Regions from separate parts of the Sporosarcina sp. 179-K 3D1 HS genome, predicted to be linked through region 2. Evidence: riboswitches for the same ligand, from Rfam matches in the RefSeq annotation. Region 2 holds a riboswitch; the other holds the start of a gene.
The links. A riboswitch is a leader RNA that binds a small molecule or an ion and turns the genes downstream of it on or off. The one in region 2 is predicted to bind FMN.
Positions count from the first base shown of each region.

Region 1: linked by a shared signal. The riboswitch ahead of AB1K83_RS13830 (ECF transporter S component) and the one ahead of AB1K83_RS03915 (bifunctional diaminohydroxyphosphoribosylaminopyrimidine deaminase/5-amino-6-(5-phosphoribosylamino)uracil reductase RibD) in region 2 are both predicted to bind FMN.

Region 1 covers NZ_JBFEGI010000011.1:29,934-39,460, forward strand. Annotated here, with positions in the region: gene AB1K83_RS13820 (RNA polymerase sigma factor SigX) at 1-480, shown strand, start outside; gene AB1K83_RS13825 (hypothetical protein) at 473-1,696, shown strand; FMN riboswitch at 1,940-2,070, shown strand; gene AB1K83_RS13830 (ECF transporter S component) at 2,348-2,929, shown strand; gene AB1K83_RS13835 (ferredoxin) at 2,990-3,241, opposite strand; gene AB1K83_RS13840 (helix-turn-helix domain-containing protein) at 3,438-4,499, shown strand; gene AB1K83_RS13845 (RecQ family ATP-dependent DNA helicase) at 4,477-5,946, shown strand; gene AB1K83_RS13850 (LysM peptidoglycan-binding domain-containing protein) at 6,091-6,780, shown strand; gene AB1K83_RS13855 (metallophosphoesterase) at 6,954-7,646, shown strand; gene AB1K83_RS13860 (YpdA family putative bacillithiol disulfide reductase) at 7,666-8,643, shown strand; gene prsW (glutamic-type intramembrane protease PrsW) at 8,686-9,369, shown strand; gene sleB (spore cortex-lytic enzyme) at 9,499-9,527, shown strand, end outside.
Region 2 covers NZ_JBFEGI010000002.1:241,911-251,437, forward strand. Annotated here, with positions in the region: gene AB1K83_RS03890 (methyl-accepting chemotaxis protein) at 1-132, shown strand, start outside; gene AB1K83_RS03895 (GbsR/MarR family transcriptional regulator) at 184-732, opposite strand; gene AB1K83_RS03900 (quaternary amine ABC transporter ATP-binding protein) at 929-2,191, shown strand; gene AB1K83_RS03905 (ABC transporter permease) at 2,184-3,035, shown strand; gene AB1K83_RS03910 (glycine betaine ABC transporter substrate-binding protein) at 3,038-3,955, shown strand; FMN riboswitch at 4,499-4,646, shown strand; gene AB1K83_RS03915 (bifunctional diaminohydroxyphosphoribosylaminopyrimidine deaminase/5-amino-6-(5-phosphoribosylamino)uracil reductase RibD) at 4,707-5,369, shown strand; gene ribE (riboflavin synthase) at 5,351-6,001, shown strand; gene AB1K83_RS03925 (bifunctional 3,4-dihydroxy-2-butanone-4-phosphate synthase/GTP cyclohydrolase II) at 6,015-7,208, shown strand; gene ribE (6,7-dimethyl-8-ribityllumazine synthase) at 7,222-7,686, shown strand; gene AB1K83_RS03935 (ASCH domain-containing protein) at 7,720-8,091, shown strand; gene AB1K83_RS03940 (DUF2269 family protein) at 8,101-8,541, shown strand; gene AB1K83_RS03945 (hypothetical protein) at 8,778-9,209, shown strand; gene AB1K83_RS03950 (pyridoxal phosphate-dependent aminotransferase) at 9,247-9,527, opposite strand, start outside.

The DNA of each region.
Region 1 (9,527 bases), on a different contig from region 2:
TTTCTCATTTATTTGACGGGCGACCGTGATCAGGCCGAGGATTTGATGCACGAAGTGTACGTGAGGGTGCTCAGGGCATATGCCGGATTCGAAGGGAAAAGTTCTGAAAAGACTTGGCTTTTTTCGATTGCGAAAAATGTGGCGATCGATCATTTCAGGAAGTCTGCAGTCCGAAAAAAGCATTTATTCGATAAGTTTGACTGGGAAAAGAGTGAGCTCGTTTCCACCAGCATCCTCCCAGATGACCTCGTTTCGCTGAATGACGAGATGAAGGAATTACTGCAAGCATTGGATACCTGTACAGGCGATCAAAAAATGGTTGTAGTCATGCGATATTTTCAAGATTTATCCATTGCGGAGACGGCCGAAACGCTCGGTTGGACGGAAGGGAAAGTGAAAACAACGCAGCATCGCGCGATCAAGGCGTTGCAGAAGAAATTACAAGCCCGTTCGGCAGAAGGGAGGAGACCGCATGAGTAAAGAGAAACGGGATGATGCCGAGATCGAGAAATTGCTAGGCAGCATGCCGGATATTCGAGATACTCGTTCCAAGTCTGAGATTCTGGATCGGTTACGAAAAGATGAAAGATTGCAGCGTCCCGAAGGGTCCCTCCCAACCCGTAGAAAATCACCTGTCAAATGGATGCCTGCGTTAGTAACGGTTGCCGCCATTTTAGTTCTTAGCTTGCTTCTCCCATCGATGTTACAAAACAACGATGGGGCGATGAGTGATGAGGCTGCCGAATCGCAAAATATGGAAATCAAAACATTCGGGGACGGTTCGCAAGATGATACGATGGATGCCTCCTCCTTTAAAAGAAGTGGAGAGGTGGAGGAATCCGCTGCTTATTCACTCGGTACCGCGGCCACCAGCTATGTCGTGTTGGCGGATGAATTAGCAGGGTACCATCCATTCCGGATCGGGCTGACGTATGCAGCCGATGTCATTCCTGTCACGTTCTTGATTCCTGAAGAGCGCGTTAGCGAAGATTTTCCGGGAGGGGACCGTGACAGCGTCCGTTTATACAATCGATATGCTTCGGAAATCCCTGAAGAGGAACTCGGATTCGACGACTATCATCCTTATATTGGTGGAATCATTGACGCGGGCGACGACATCAATCACCAAGTGCCGCCAGACCATGGCTATGACATGTCATCCGCTACATTAGAAGTGTATACCAATACAGTGCTTGAAACGTTTACCGATCATCTGAGACTGAAAACGATTGATGAAAAGGGAAATCTAGTTACTTTCGACCAAGTGGGGACGAAGGAACCGATTCCTCTGACAGCCGGCAAGCGCCCGCTGCCGTATTATAAATATAGTTTGCCATCGGGGAAAACGTATCTCGTGCCAAGTGGAGGGATACCTATCGAAAATGTGGAAAGCGCCTTGCAAGCAATGAAGGAAGCCCCGAATGATCTGGTCGACGCAATTGTGCCGGAAAATGTAGATTACGATGTAGAAGTCACGAAAGGAACCGTGACAATTTCATTCAAAGAGCCGTTGGATTTGGAGGGGATGTCCCCGGACGCCGCCAATGAACTGATCGAGGGTTTCATGTTGACAGCGAATAATTATGACATGGTGGTTAAACTAGAACATACAGTGCAGGACTATTTCTCCAAATATGATTTGACTACTGTACTACCAGAACCAGTTGGCGTCAATCCGATGCCATTTCCAGAATGAAGAAGTGAGAGAAAGGGCTATCCGAACCGTCGGATAGTCCTTTTGCTGTGGAGTGACAGTGCTGGAGTGTATAGGAGAACATGTTTTGTAGTAATGATCCAAACGCAATCAGAGTGAGTACCTGACGCAGGCGTCTCGGAGTCGTTTCAGTCCAACCTCGCAAACTATTTATTTACGTAGGTAAACTATCTTGTTTACAAAGTAGGGAAATTCGTATATAATAGAAAATGTAAAAGAATATTGATTCATCTTCGGGGCAGGGTGTAATTCCCGACCGGCGGAAATGGAAAGAAATTTCTTAGCCCGCGAGCGTAATAGCTGATTCCGGTGAGATTCCGGAGCCGACAGTATAGTCTGGATGGGAGAAGGTGAAGGTGCAGTCCTATTTTGTGAATTCCACAAAAAAGGGCGCTTATTTAAGCTTGGATTTGATAAGTCTAGATATAGACGAGAAAGCAAAAGGCATACGCCGGCTTGCTTCCTCCAGGCAGTTTGCTTTTTGGCAACTGACCGCTCGCTAGACATCAAACCTATGTCTTTTAAGTATGCCTGATAACTCCCTAAAGCGAACTTGCTTTGGGGATTTTTTGTGAAGGAACGATGGACGGCCTTTCCTCTTTTGAAGTGAATCGCAAAAGGAGAGAGGAAACAATGAAGAATAATAAATTGCGAAAGATGATTCTCATCGCAATCTTGGGAAGTATCGGTACGATATTGATGCAATTCAACTTCCCGCTGCCGGCATTGCCTGCATTCTTGAAAATCGACTTTGGTGAAATTCCGGCCGTCCTTGCGGTAATGACAATGGGTCCGGTTGGCGGAATCGCAGTTGAATTGATCAAGAACATTATGCACTGGTTCATGTCAGGAAGTCCTACTGGTGTCCCTGTCGGAGAAATTGCCAACTTTACAACTGGAGTTCTCTTCATCATGCCGATTTATTGGATTTTCAAGAGATTCCAGAATACAAAAGGATTGGCTGCCGGTTTGATTGCCGGAACAGTCGCAATGGCAGTCGGGATGAGCATACTGAACTATGTTCTATTCTTGCCAATGTATACGTATTTCCTGAATATGCCGGTCATGTCCGGGGATGCGCTTTACTCCATGATTGTATTGGGTATTCTGCCTTTCAACCTGATCAAAGGCATCATGCTTCTCGCTGTTTCACTATTGCTATTTAAAAGTATGGAGAGATGGATCATCCAACAAAGAACGCAGTTGTCTGCATAATATAAACGAAAAAAGTAAAAAACCGCGTCCCTCCATTAGAACAGGGGACGCGGTTTTTCATTATTCATATTTTAATGGATCGCCATCAAACGGTTCATCTGCCATTTTGATCGAGTCGGTTGGGCAGCCGTCGAACGCGTCTTCCAAATCATCCATCAATTCTTCTGGAACCGCCACAGTACCCGTGTTATCATCGAGGATAACGTAAGCGATCCCTTCATCGTCGTAATCGTAAATATCGGGCGCTGCGGCACCGCATGCTCCACAAGCAATGCATGTATCCTTGTCGACGATGGTGTATTTTTTTGACATAGTGTTTCTCTCCTCTTTTCTACATAAAACGATTTAGTTCTCATTCTATTCTAATGATGTTGGCGCTAGTTTTCAACAATCAAATCCAGCACTCGTAAATAAGCAACTTCTTTCGTATGGGTTTTTTCCATGAATGTATAAATGTGTAAGTTAGTGCATTTAAATTACATACACTGCGTTAAGGGGGTAGGAAACCTTGAAACTCTCCACCATTCTATTGGCGATCATCCACCGCATGGATGGTGAACGGACGATGACGGCCGGTTACCATCTGTTGCGGGGCAAGCGTTCTGGACAGACTCTGCAAGACGTGAATTATTATGGATTACAACCATTTTTCGGTATATTACCAAAGTTGGAGGAAGCGCAATTTAAAAAAGCTTCTAAAGATTTGCAACGAGCGGATTTTCTCGTGGTAGCTCCTAATGCGCTTGTCGCATTAAGTGATGCTGGGCGGGCAGCTGCGGAAAAATTGCCGCCTTTCCATTTCTGCGGGTTGGATTATCAAGGAAGGGAATTGATTTTTTTTGGAAGGCTATCGTTAACCGTCCAAACGCTTTCCCATTTCAGGGCAGGCCATTCGTCTTTTTTACCCGTCCAACAAGATCGCGACATCCAGCAGTTTGTCAAACGGCTTCTTGCACAACAGCCGATCCATGATCCTGCTTTTGCTGAACGTCTTCAAGACGAGTTGGAACAAGCTCTAGTCCGCAGTGGTATGTCGGATCGACAGAAAGTTATCTTCGTCCATCGTTTGGCGGGCTATCAGATGACCGGCTGGACTTGGGACCAGGTCGGGGAACGATTGCAGATGGATCCTTTCGATGTCCGTCTATTATTCATAGAAAGTTTGCATCGAATCCTGCGGGCGGTTGAAACGTCAGTAGATTTGTCTTTTTTGCATCATATGGCTGAAAACGTTAAAGTGACTTCCTATTTAACCGAATCATCGAGAAAAACAAAGCAGTTGTTTGAGTGTGGAAAGACGATGGAAGAGATTGCGGCAGCCCGCCATTTGAAAATGAGTACAATTGAAGATCATTTTGTGGAGATGGCCATTCATGATCCCTCTTTCCCTCTCTTCCGCTTCGTATCGGAAAAGGATGTGAATCAAGTGATTCAAAAAGTGCAGGAAATGGGAACCAAACGGCTTCGTCCTTTAAAGATGGAGTTTGACGCCTTATCGTATTTTCAATTACGCCTTATATTAAGCGCGCGGATCGGGAGGGAAGCGGATGGATTTGCGGAAAGCACTTAACACGTATTTTGGATATGACCAGTTTCGACCCGGTCAGGAAGACGTCGTCCGGCATATTGTGGACGGGAAGGACACGATTGCGATCTTGCCGACCGGCATGGGTAAATCGCTTTGCTATCAGTTACCCGCCTATTTGAAAAAAGGAGCCGTTCTCATCATTTCTCCTCTCGTGGCACTAATGGAAGACCAAGTGGCCATCATGAAGAAAAATGGGGAAAAGCGGGTCGTGGCGTTAAATTCATTTCTATCATTTTCCGACAAAAAGCAAATTATGGAGCAATTGTATCGGTATAAATTCATCTTCATATCTCCCGAGATGCTTGCCCAGCCTTATGTGGGGAAGAAGCTTGGTGAACTCGAGTTATGCTGCATTACAATCGATGAAGCCCATTGCATCTCGCAGTGGGGCTTTGATTTCCGGCCCGATTATTTGAGGTTGGGTGACTTTTTCAGCAGCCTTCCTAAGCGTCCACCAGTTTTAGCATTAACCGCCACGGCAAATGGCAGAGTAACGAAAGACATTGCACGTTATCTTCAATTGACACAGCCGGCCATTATTAGACAATCCATTGATCGGCCGAACATTTTATATTCGATCGTTCCATTAGATTCAGAAATCGAAAAGACGGACTGGTTGCGGATTCGACTACGGGAATCGGTCGGTCCCGGAATCATCTATGTTGCCTCGCGGAAGCGGGCCGATGAACTTTCACTTGAGTTGCGAAATGCGAATCGGGCCATCGCTTCTTACCATGCCGGCAAAGAGCCGGAAGACCGGGCGTTTATCCAAGAGCAATTCATCAATGGGGAATTGGATTGGATTTGTGCCACAAATGCGTTTGGAATGGGTATACATAAAGAGGACATTCGACAGGTCATCCATGAACACTTGCCTCAATCGATTTCCGGCTATGTCCAAGAAGTGGGACGGGCGGGTCGGGACGGGAAGGATTCGGCAGCGACTTTGCTCTATGCAGAGGAGGATGGACAGAGAATCCGTTTTATTATCGAGGAAGATCTGCCTCATGCAAGTGAAGTTCGCCTCTATGCGCAGCTACTGTCAGAAGGGATGGCACCGGAAGAAGCTGCGAATCAGGCAGGACTCAGTGAAACTGGAAAGCGTGTGATTGACTTTTATTTGGAACAGCTGTCAGTCGATGAAGTCAATGCCCGCATGGACGCCTTGCGGCATGAGAAGATATTGGAATTGCAGAAGATGATCCGCTTGGTTCATTCCGAGGTATGTATTCGTGAAAAACTTTTGTCTTTTTTCGACGAAAATTGTGAAATGAAACCGAAGTCCTGCTGTTCTGTTTGTGGGAGGGTCGACGATGGATGGATATGGGACACAGTAGCGAATTCGACAAAGAAAGAGTGGGTTGGCTGGGAGGAAAGACTTGCCGGTTTGCTGGGAAGTCGGTCGGTTGACCCTGAAAACGGATCATAGATTTCTTGATATTGTCATTTCCAGCTTTCCTTAATAGGGTTTCCTGGATGGGCGGAGAGTAATGCAATACGCGCGGGCAATTGATTTTTTGGTCGGAATTCGTCATAATAAGGAGAACAGCACGTCGGGATAGGAGAATGCTACATGAATAAAGATGATTTCAAAGCTGAATTCGAAGAACACCGGAAGGAGATTAACCTAGAAGAAGAGGTTGAATCGGAAAGTTTGCCGTCCCGTGTTGAATTGCATCGAAAAAAACGGAATCCGAATAGGAAATCCAATCATCTCATGCTCAATATTATTCTTGGCCTTTTTACTCTCATTCCTGTCGGGATATTAGTGTATGTCATCTCCGATTTTTATTCACCGGACGATAAAACATCAGCTCAAGTCGAGGATTCTGGCATACGTTTTGAAATCGGCAATACCGCTCCGGAAGAAGAAGCTGCAGGAACCGAGAAGGATCCTGATGAAAAGACATTAGCAGAAACAACGGGTGATCCTGAAAAAGAAACGGCTACGCCAAAAGTGCCAACTACTGAATCGAAGCCTGATCCGAAACCGGTATCGAAGCCGGAAAACAAACCAGCTCCGCCGAAAACGGAACAGCCTGAAAAGAAACCAGCCGCTCCACCTGTTGAAAAGCCGAAAGCGGACCCGGTGCCAACACAACCCTCCGGTAAAACGCATACTGTAGCCCAAGGCGAGACCTTATACCGCATCTCCGTAAACTATTATGGCTCAGGTTCTGAATCTTCTCTAGAGAAGATTCGTCGCGCCAACGGACTTTCATCCAATAATATTAGGGCGGGACAAAAACTGATTATCCCTTGATAGAAATATATGGTTCCTCATTGGAGATTAAAAAGGCAAAGTGCGTACTTTGCCTTTTTATACGCTTGTAAAGGTGGTGCATCATTACGGAAAAAAAGATAGTTTGGGCCTCCTTTTCCATACTGGCCGGTTTCTTCTCTTATATGAACTTAAATGCCAAGCGGAGAAACGTTGTGTTTCATTCGATGACCGTCAATGCCAAGGATGGCAAGAGTAACGAGTTGTCGGTCTTTTTTATTTCAGACATTCACCGCAGAAAAATTGATGAGAAACTACTTCGGAAATTACGAAAGACGGGTCAATTTGATCTCGTCATTATCGGGGGAGATCTGGTGGAACGAGGAGTGCCGCTTTCCCGGGTTGAACAGAATGTAAAGCTGTTGTCCCAGTTAGGCCCGCTTTTTTTTGTGTGGGGAAATAATGACAGGGAAGTGGGAGAGCCGCTCCTCCGCGATATTCTCGGCCGGCATGGCTGCACTATTTTAGAAAACTGCGCTGTTCCGGTTCCTGGGCATTCTGACTGGATGATTTGCGGAACGGATGACCCATCAAGCCGAAAAGTCGATATCGATTCTACTCTACGGTATATTGATAGAGATAAGTATAGTATTTTAGTCACTCATACACCGTCCGTGTTCCGGAAGGTGGAGCAACAATATAAGCCTTGTTTAATGTTGGCTGGCCACACGCATGGGGGGCAAATTCGACTTGGCAGGCTGGCCCTGCAAGAAAAAGGGAAGTTCTGGCTGGAAGGCGAGCGAGCGAAATTGATCAGCAATGGCTATGGAACATCCACTCTCCCATTTCGCTTGGGAGCGGATCCGGAATGTCATATTATCAAGATCATGTATGGGGATTTGCAGTGAAGGAGTGCAATGTAAAGAAATGATAGTAAAAGATGCAATTGTGGTCGGTGGCGGCCCATGTGGATTGTCGGCAGCCATCGAGTTGAAGAATAAAGGGTTGGATGTCTTAATTATTGAAAAGGGTACGATTGTGAATGCCATCTACCATTATCCGACCCATCAAACCTTTTTTAGCTCGAGCATCAAGTTATCGATTGGCGATATTCCCTTTATTACAGCTACGGAAAAGCCGAAACGCAATGATGCACTCGTGTATTATCGATATGTAGCGATGTTGAAGGAATTGGACATCAATAGTTATGAAAAAGTGCTGGATGTTGTAAAAGAACAGGACGGATTCCGAGTGGTTTCGGATAAGGCCGAATATCGAGCGCAGCATGTCGTCATCGCAACTGGATATTATGATAATCCCAATCGTCTGGGCGCTGAAGGAGAAGATCTTCCGAAAGTGTTCCATTATTTCAAGGAAGCACATCCGTATTTCCGGAAACATGTCGTGGTCATTGGCGGCAAAAATTCCGCGGTTGACGCAGCGATTGAGTTAGAACGTGCGGGCGCTTATGTGACGGTCGTCTATCATGGATCCGACTATTCCCCAAGCGTGAAGCCGTGGATCTTGCCAGGATTTGAAAGCCTTGTCCGCAATGGAGCGATTGCGATGCATTTCGATTCGTCTGTTGTGAACATCACCGAAGAGGCAGTGACGATCAGGAAAGGCGATGAAGTCTTTACGATCGACAATGACTATGTGTTTGCCATGATCGGCTACCATCCGGATCAAGACTTTTTCAGGAAGATCGGCATTCAAATTGATGAAAGTAATGGCAGTCCAGTATTTAATGACGAGACGATGGAAACGAACGTGGAAGGGCTTTACATTGCCGGCGTCATCGCCGCTGGGAACGATGCCAACCGGATTTTCATCGAGAATGGGAGATTCCATGGAGGATTGATCGCAGAGGCCATTGCGAAAAAACGAATTACGGTAAGCGAATAAGGTTGCGGTTCGATTGCCGGCTGGGATAGGGGGGCGCCATCCATGTTCATATTGCTCACTGTAGCGATTGCGCCTGGATTGGCGCTCTTCAGCTATTTTTATTTACGGAAACAGATTGCGAAAGAACCGTCCCGCACATTGTTCCATACATTCATCTATGGGGCCATCATGACGTTTCCGATTCTGTTCATCCAACATGTCTTCGAAGAAGAGGATGTCTTTTCTAGTGAATTCCTTCGAAGTGTCATCTTTACAAGCGGATTAGAAGAATATTTTAAATGGTTGATTTTACTGATCGCCATCTATCGTCATATGGAATTTGAAGACGCGTACGACGGAATTTTATATGGAGCGAGTGTGTCTCTAGGGTTTGCGACGGTGGAAAACATCATCTATTTGCTGACGTTCGGGACGGATACCGCCTTCATTCGAGCGCTGTTGCCGGTCTCCAGCCACGCGCTGTTCGGAGTCGTGATGGGCTATTATATCGGAAAGGCTAAATTCACTGTCGAGTCAAATAAGCGCTGGGTTCTCTTCATTGCGTTCCTTGCACCGTATTTTCTTCATTGTGTATATAACACAATCCTTCTCATCCACGATCTTTGGTTATATTTAATCATACCTTTCATGTTGTTCCTTTGGTGGTTCGGCTTGACCCGGGTGAAATATGCCCATATGTATGCAATGCGACAATTCAGAAGAAAAGCTCAAATTGACCAAAAGTGATCCTGCCCACCGCAGGATTTTTTTTATGGGGAAAATAACAGTCGAGTGCGAGGGAATCGTTCAGTTTTTGCTTAATAAAATTCCGTTCTTTGGGCAAGCTGATAGAAAGGAGGAATGCAAGTGAAACGAATGGTGATCCGGATGGTGGCTATCGTCCT
Region 2 (9,527 bases):
TCGTCGGATACACTCCGCACCCATGCGGAGCGATTTAAAGTTTACGAAGATACCCAAAGCAGCCAAGACAATAATAAGGATGATACTGCAATCCCTCTTGTAAACTTCCCTGTGTCTGCTGAGGTGGTGTAAAGGAGATGGATAGAAAAAAGCGGCAGACAAGTTAAACTTGTCTACCGTTTTTTACTGTTTATTGGAATCTGTCTCGATCGGAACAAGATCGAAAATTTCATGATCTTCAAACGCATCAACAAGCCGATCAAGCCACTCATAGTAATCCCGCATATATTCAAGCTTCTCTATATCTCTCTCTACGATACCCCGCAATTCGGAGTCGATTGATTCGTCTTGTACCAGCTCTCTCAATTCCTTTAATGACCGCCTGACCGCCACGGAATGAAGTGAAATGGACCTTCTCCATTTAATGGAGAATAGGTCGATGAAGCTTTGATACCAATCATCTTTCACTTGGTAGAGGTCTTTGCGGACTCCCCGTTTCCAAGCACGTTCGACTAATTTTAAATCGGAAAGGGCTCGTACGGAAGTGCTCATGCTCGTTTTGCTCATGCCTAGTTTTTCGGTCATTTCATCTAAAGTCAGAGGTTCATCGTGAAAGAACATCGTTCCGTATTGTCTACCGGCAGATGGAGTCAGACCGTAGAGATGGATGTTTTCTGCGATGGCTTCAATAATCCGTTCCCGGACTTTATCAAGTTTTTCCCTACCGTCCATAAATCTGCTTACCTCCATTGTATTTACTGCCATATAGCGTAGTATAGATTCCCAAAAAAATCAATTTTTATTTATTCTAGTTCGTACAGTTTTTTCCGTACAAACGATTTGAATAGAACTTACGGTTGTTTTTCAAAATGATTACATTTATAATTAGAAAGGTTACTAGCTTTTTAAATTAATAAGGAGTGTACCAATGAGTGAAACAGATGAAGTGAAAAAGATTCAGGTTGTGAACATAACCAAGATATTTGGCAAAAACACAAAACGGGCAGCCCGTATGCTGAAAGAGAAAAAAACCAAACAAGAAATTTTACAAGCGACCGGTGCTACAGTCGGGGTCAATCATGCGTCTTTTGATATCTACGATGGAGAAATATTCGTCATCATGGGGTTATCCGGAAGCGGAAAGTCCACACTTGTCCGGATGTTGAACCGGCTCATCGATCCGACCATGGGTGAAATCCTGTTGGACGGCAAAGATATCGTCAAGATGAATAAAGAGCAACTCCGGGAAGTGAGACGAAATAAAATTGGCATGGTGTTTCAAAACTTTGCGCTCTTTCCCCATAAAACAATCCTCGAAAATACAGAGTATGGTTTAGAAATCAAAGGGGTTTCCAAAGAGGAACGCCGAGAGAAAGCGATAGAATCATTGCGACTTGTCGGCCTTGCAGGATATGAAGATCAATACCCAAAACAGTTGAGTGGCGGGATGCAGCAGCGGGTAGGTCTCGCAAGGGCTCTTGCCAACGGACCGGATATTTTATTGATGGATGAGGCATTCAGTGCACTCGATCCATTGATCCGCAGAGATATGCAGGATGAATTGCTGCAGCTTCACCATGAAATGGGCAAAACAATCATTTTCATCACCCATGATCTCGATGAGGCGCTCCGGATCGGAGACCGCATTGCATTGATGAAGGACGGGGAAGTGGTCCAAGTTGGGACTCCGGAAGAAATTTTAATGAGTCCATCCAATGAATACGTGGAACGTTTTGTAGAAGATGTCGACTTGTCCAAAGTGTTAACTGCAGGTCATATTATGAAAAAAGCGGATACTGTTCAAATTGATCGGGGACCTCGGGTTGCGTTGCGCCTGATGAAGCGTCTTCGCATTTCATCTATTTATGTCGTCGATTCCGCAAACCGGCTGTTGGGTGCTGTCACGGCGCAAGACGCAGGGCAAGCGATCGAAGCGGGAAAAACTTTGGAAGATGTCTTAATTACGGATTTCCCGATGATCCCGGCGGATATGGTTTTGACAGACCTGTTTGATCTTGTATCAACGGCGGTCATCCCTGTTGCCGTCATTGATGATAGCAGGAAATTACAAGGGATTATCATTCGTGGTGCACTGATTGGCGCATTATCAGGTGACAATCAGTTTATCAATAATAATGGAACAATCGATTCGGAAGAGCAGATCAGCGGGGAGGTGACTTCGAATGAATGAATTATTACCTCGATTGCCATTTGCGGCTTGGATTGATGAAGGTATTGATTGGCTCGTCTCGACATTCGGTACTGTGTTTGATGGTGTATCCGGTTTCTTGGCGGGGATTGTGGAAGGGTCAGTAGAATGGCTGAATATGGTGCCATCGATTCTGCTCGCTGTTCTATTCTCCTTGCTGGCGTGGTTTTTATCGACACGCCGTATCGCGATTTTCACCTTGATCGGCTTGTTGTTTATCGATTATCTAGGTTACTGGTATCCGATGTTGCAAATGTTGGCACTTGTGTTGACATCCGTTTTCTTTGCACTCGTAATCGGTATCCCGATTGGTATTTGGGGCTCTCAAAAGGCTGCAGTCCGCAATGTGGTGAATCCGATTTTGGACTTGATGCAGACCATGCCGGCATTCGTTTATCTATTGCCAGCAATCTTCTTTTTCAACATTGGCGTCGTGCCGGGCGTGGTGGCTTCGGTCATTTTCTCGATGCCTCCGACGATCCGTCTGACGATGTTAGGCATCGAACAAGTGCCGAAAGATTTGATTGAAGCGACAGAAGCTTATGGATCCACTACGTGGCAACGCTTGAGCAAAGTGCAAATCCCGCTGGCCAAACCGACCATCATGGCGGGGGTCAATCAAAGCATCATGCTTTCCTTATCCATGGTTGTCATCGCTTCCATGGTCGGTGCACCAGGGCTCGGAGAGGAAGTGTACCGGGCCGTAACACAATTGAAAACAGGTGTCGGTTTTGAAACAGGGTTATCCATTGTAATCGTAGCGATCATTTTGGATCGGATCACCCAACATGCAGGTAAGAAAAAAAGAGGGGGACTAACAGAATGACATTGACGAAAAAGATATTAGGAGTAGGGACGGCGGCGCTTCTGGCGCTTGGTCTGGCAGCTTGTGGAGGCAGTGACGACAAAGGGAATAACGAGTCCGGCAGTGAACCGGCTAATAAAACCGAAGGATCGGTAGGCGAATCCGTAAAATATAAAATCACGGGTATCGACCCAGGAGCCGGCATTATGCAGGCAACGGAGCAAGCTATCGAGGAATACGAGTTGAATAACTGGGATGTGACAACTGGTTCGGGGGCGGCTATGACTGCTGCGCTGAAAAAAGCGTATGATAAAGAAGAGCCGATTATTGTGACGGGCTGGACACCACACTGGAAATTTGCGAAGTTCGATCTGAAATATCTTGAAGATCCAAAAGGTGTATACGGCGGAGAAGAACAAATTCGCACGATCGCTCGTACTGGTTTGAAAGAGGATCTTCCGGAAGCTTACCAAATCCTCTCCAACTTCAAATGGACCGAGGAAGATATGGGAGATGTCATGGTAGCAATCCAAGACGGTGAAAAAGAAGAACAAGCTGCCCAAAATTGGATTGATGAAAATTCGGATAAAGTAGCGGAATGGACAGAAGGCGTCGATAAAGTGGACGGCGATAAAATCAATCTGGCCTACGTTGCATGGGATAGTGAAATTGCGAGCCATAACGTTATGAAATTAGTTCTCGAAGACATGGGCTATAACGTCACATTGACACAAGTCGAAGCGGGTCCACTCTGGACAGCTGTTTCCGATGGCAGTGCGGACGCATCTTTAGCGGCATGGTTGCCGGTCACGCATAAAACCTATGCGGATAAATTCGAGGGTAAATTCGAGGAGCTCGGCGTCAACATGGAAGGCGTCAAAATTGGTTTGGTTGTACCGACATATATGGACATTGACTCCATTGAAGATTTAAAAGAATAATTTTAGTGTGACCCGGACTGCTTTGAGCAGTCCGGGTTTTTGGATATCGGGAAATATTTTATAGGGAGAAAGTCTCGGTTTGCAAGCAGTTGGTGGGAAACTGCAAGTAACTAGATGTGAAGTACAAGCAAATAAGTGTCGGATGCAAGCAACCGGATGTCGAGTGCAAGGAAACTCCCGATGGATTGAAAAGGGAGACAAGGAAACGGGGCAGAACGGATTACTTTGTTGTGAGAATAGTCCCGAATTGGGAATGAAACTTCGAAAGTGACGGATAAGGGAACTAAAGTGACGGATAAAATTGTGAACTTGAAGGATAAGTTCTTACATGGGCATGTTTGTAATAGATGCTTGTCAGTTATCTTTCTAAGAGGCAAGTTTGTCCAAAGATATGCCAGTTTCCCAGGAGGTGTACCAGTCCCAAAATAAATTTCATTTGCTCGCCAGCTTTAAATTTTAAGGACTAGCCCTTTTCCACCATTTCTTATTTGGATTTTGATTAACGAAAGCGAATATGATACCTTTAACAATGTACATACAATTCAAACGCTTCGGGGCAAGGTGAAATTCCTTACCGGCGGTGATCGAGCAATGGCTCGTCAGTCCGTGACCCGTCCTTCCTCCTCGGAAGGCGGTGGAGCTGGTGAAACTCCGGCACCGACAGTGACAGTCTGGATGGGAGAAGCGATTTGGTTGGCGTACAATGCCCGATCCGCTCTGCCCTTTTCATCAAATGAAAGGGGGAATGCTTATGGATCCGGAAAATTATATGAAACTTGCTCTTGACTGCACGCGGACCACAGAGGGTCACTCCTCTCCTAATCCGCTTGTTGGTAATGCTGCGCTGGAGTTTTGGCCTCAAACAGGAACAACGCGACCTTGCGTCGATCTGTTCATCCAAAGCGGAGTCCGTCGTGTCTTTATCGCATCCATCCATCCGAGTTCTGCTGTATATGGAACAGGAATCGGGCTTCTTCGGGATGCCGCGATCGAAGTGGTCACCGGAATAGTAGAAGAGGCAGAGCAGTTGAACAGGGCATTTTTTCACTACATTAATTACGGAAAACCATACGTCACCTTGAAAGTAGCCGTCACCCTCGATGGCCGACTTTCGACGCAGACCGGGGATAGCAAATGGATACGATCGGCCGCTTCACGAACCGATGTCCATCACCTCTGCTATACCCATGTTGCTATTTCGGGCGATGTAGAAACCGTACTTCATAATTACCCTTTCCTCACCACCCGTTTGCCCCATGGTGGAAAGAATCCAACTCATTTTGTTTTAAATCGGCATCTCAGGACGCCGGAGACAGCCCAAGTCGTTAGAGATGGTGCTGTTCAAACCATTCAGTTGACACCGGACTCCCGATTACGAAAGGAGGGGACTGTTCCGTGTTCACAGGAATTGTAGAAGAGATCGGCACGGTGTCTTCGATTCAACAAGGGCCGAATTCATTGAAACTGGCAATCCGTTGCGAAAAAGTGCTGGAAGACGTCAACAAAGGCGATAGCATTGCGGTTAATGGAGTCTGTCTGACGGTTTCGGATTTTTCAGCCAACCAATTTACGGCGGATGTCATGCCGGAAACCGTGAAAGCGACGACCCTTTATACGCTTCGTACGGGAAGCCGTGTGAATCTGGAACGTGCGATGGCTGCCAATGGCCGGTTCGGAGGTCATTTTGTTAGCGGCCATGTGGACGGGACTGGCGAAATCATCAGTATTCGAAAACACGACAATGCAGTTTATTTTGAAATTAGCATCGCTCCTGAACTGTCGTCCTATTTGATTCCAAAAGGTTCAATAACCGTGGATGGGACCTCGTTGACCATCTTCGGTGTGACGGAAAAAGGATTCATCATTTCGCTCATCCCGGTTACACAGGAAGACTCCATCGTCGGTGGAAAAAAAGTGGGCGAAAAAGTGAATGTCGAATGTGACATGCTCGCAAAATATATGGAAAAGCTATTGGCAAAAAAAGAGGAGAAATCCGTCGGTGGTTTGACAATGGAAACATTAGCCGCAAACGGTTTTCTTGATTAAAGGAGGGCTAAACATGTTCGCAGCAGTTGAAAAAGCGATTGAAGAGCTCAAAAAAGGAAAAGCAATCATCGTAGTGGATGACGAAGATCGCGAAAATGAAGGGGATTTTGTGGCCCTTGGCAGATTCGCCACGCCAGAGATGATCAATTTCATGGCGACGGAGGGCAGGGGATTGATATGCGTCCCGATTGAAGAAGAGAAAGCGCAGCAGCTTGACCTTCCCCTCATGACTGATCGGAATAGTGATGCGCATGGGACGGCTTTCACCGTCAGCATCGATCATGCAAATTGCCACACTGGCATCTCGGCGTTTGAGCGATCAGAAACTATATTTGCCATGCTTGACGATCAGGCGGTTCCCGCTGATTTCAGAAGGCCTGGACATATTTTCCCTTTGATTGCCAAGCCAGGTGGTGTGTTAAAGCGGGCTGGACATACCGAAGCGGCAGTGGATCTGGCAAAACTCGCAGGTGTGGAACCGGCTGGAGTTATTTGTGAAATTATGAATGAAGACGGAACCATGGCGAGACGCCCCGATTTGAATATCATTGCGAAGCGCTTTGACCTTGTCATCCTGACAATCCAAGATTTGATCGCTTACCGAAGACATCGTGAAAAGTTGATCGAGCGAGTCGTTGACGTCCAACTGCCAACTGACTTTGGAACGTTCACTGCTGTCACTTATATTGAAAAGCTGACGGGACGTGAGCATATCGCATTAGTGAAAGGTGAAGTCGGAGACGGAGAAGATGTTCTCGTCCGTGTTCATTCCGAATGCCTGACAGGCGATGTGTTCGGTTCTTGCCGATGCGATTGTGGGCCTCAACTGCATGCCGCACTCGCCCAAATCGAAAGAGCGGGAAGAGGTATCTTGTTATATATGCGGCAAGAAGGACGGGGCATTGGACTTGTCAATAAAATGAAGGCTTATAAGCTCCAAGAAGAAGGGTATGACACGGTGGAGGCCAATGCGAAACTCGGGTTTGCGGACGACTTGCGGGAATACGGCATCGGCGCCCAAATCCTTCGTGATCTAGGAGTGAAATCCATGCATTTATTGACCAATAATCCGCGCAAGATCACAGGCCTGGCGGGACATGGGTTGGACATCACGGAACGTATCCAAATTGAAATGCCGGTAAAAGAAGAAAACAAAGCATATATGGCAACGAAAAAAGAAAAACTGGGGCATTTATTGCACAGCTAAGGGGGAAAACGACATGGCAGTTACTTTTGAAGGACATTTAGTCGGTACAGGATTAAAAATTGGAATCGTAGTGGCTCGGTTTAATGAATTCATTACAGGGAAGTTGTTGAGCGGTGCGGAAGATGCGTTACGTCGCCATGGTGTGCGTGAAGAGGATGTGGCAGTCGCTTGGGTACCAGGCGCATACGAAATCCCGCTTGTTGCAAAGAAAATGGCAAGCTCAGGACAGTACGATGCAGTGATCACGCTTGGCACCGTCATCCGTGGATCAACGCCACATTTTGATTATGTATGCAATGAAGTGGCGAAAGGTGTAGCGGCAATTGCTATGCAGGAAGGCATTCCGGTCATTTTTGGTGTCCTGACAACCGACACGATTGAACAGGCGATTGAACGTGCGGGAACGAAAGCTGGAAATAAAGGTTGGGATGCCGCTGCATCGGCCATTGAAATGGCGAATCTATTAAAAGATTTGTAAGACCTCCCCTCGAAAAACTAGACAATTATCGTTATGATAGAGGAGAAACTATTTAGAAGTGAGGGAATTGAATTGACTACTTATCCAGAAAAAACTTGTTCCATTGAAAGGCTCGTCACGATTCCGGAAGATGTCCAGAAAGTGATTGACGGCAAAAAAACAGCAACTCGCCGCAATGGTGTATATGCGTACCCAGGCGAAATTATGGTGCTGAACGGGAAAGAATTTAAGATTGACAAACTTTATTCCCAAACATTAGGCGAATTGACGGACGAAGATGCAAAGACTGAAGGATATTCAACGGTGGAAGAGTACAAGCAGTCCATGTTGGCAATCCATGATAAAATGCCTTGGCTTCCGACGATGTCTGTCTGGGTGCATGAATACAGCCCGGTTCAGAAATGATGTTTTCGTATGAAAGTCGGCGTCTATAGTATCTTTGTGTACCTGCATGTATTTAGCGCGATCCTTTCAATCGGTCCCCTATTCGTCTTGATGCCGATTATCCGACGCTTACGTAAAGCTAATCCGGATGCCGAATCCGCTTACCTGTCCATAATCCGTGCGATTATACGGATGGTTATGCATGCAGGGCATATGTTAGTTTTCACGGGTACCGTTTTGCTGATCATCGGACCTTGGCTGTGGTATACATCCTGGGTAGTTATGACATTAGCGATCATGTTGCTGTCTGCAGTCTTTTTGGCAAAAGGCTTCACCAACGTTTTGAAAAATTTCCATCAAGCGGCGGATAAGCATCAAGTCCTGAGTCGCCTAATGACCACTTCCTGGATGTACATCGGCCTGCTACTCATCATGCTTTGGCTGATGGTGCAAAAACCGGTGATCTGGTGAAGTTGTGTACATAACTGGTAGAGGCTGTCCAAATTACTGGGCAGCCTCTTTCTTGTTCGTCTGGCCCAGCTGATTCGTGGGAGCAGGAGAGGGACCGCTCATAACGTACGGCCAGCGCTCATATTGCCTCCCAACCGCTCATAAGCGTAGCTGTCCTTCGTCCAAGGTTCCCGGGAAGCCCGGTTTTACATATAGTAAGAGTGAACCGGAAATGTAAGAAGTAAGGAGCGGATAGTGTGTTCCGACAGCCACCATTTAATAACAATAGCATGCCGTTTCATAATAACATGCCGCTTAATAACAACAGCATGCCGCCCGATGAAGGATCGGTGGAAGTGGCCGCAAAGCTTGCGTTTGTTGGATCGCTGATAGCTACAATCGGAGATGCCATATCGACAATAGCAGCGGCGGTTGCAATAGAAGAGGCTAAAGCTGCAAATGCACAACAGCAACAACAATTTGGAAATCTCCAGCAGCAAATAGATGAATTGAAAAAAGCAGAGGCTAAGGCTGCAGAGGCACAACAGCAACAACAATTTGAAAAACTTCAACAGCAAATTGATCAATTGAAAAAAGAAGATGATCAAAATAAGCAATGTAATCCAGATATTGATACACTCAACAAACTATTGGAAAAACTGGTTGACCGATTGGATGGAGGAAAATGAAAAGACTGACGAATCAAACGAATTCGTCAGTCGTATTTTATTTAGAAAAGATGCCAAGTTGTTCAATTCGGGCAATTGCTTCCCTGATCCGCTTTTCGCTTTCCAATAATCCGACACGGACATATCCTTCTCCGTGCTCTCCGAAGCCATTCCCCGGTGATACGGCGACATTCGCTTTCGAAAGCAGTAGATCTGCGAATTCCTCACTAGTGAAGCCTTCCGGAACTGGTAGCCAGCCAAAGAATGAGCCCGTTGGCGGGGTGATGTCCCATCCGATCCGTCGGCATTCCGCAACGAGGACATTCCGTCGGCTTTCAT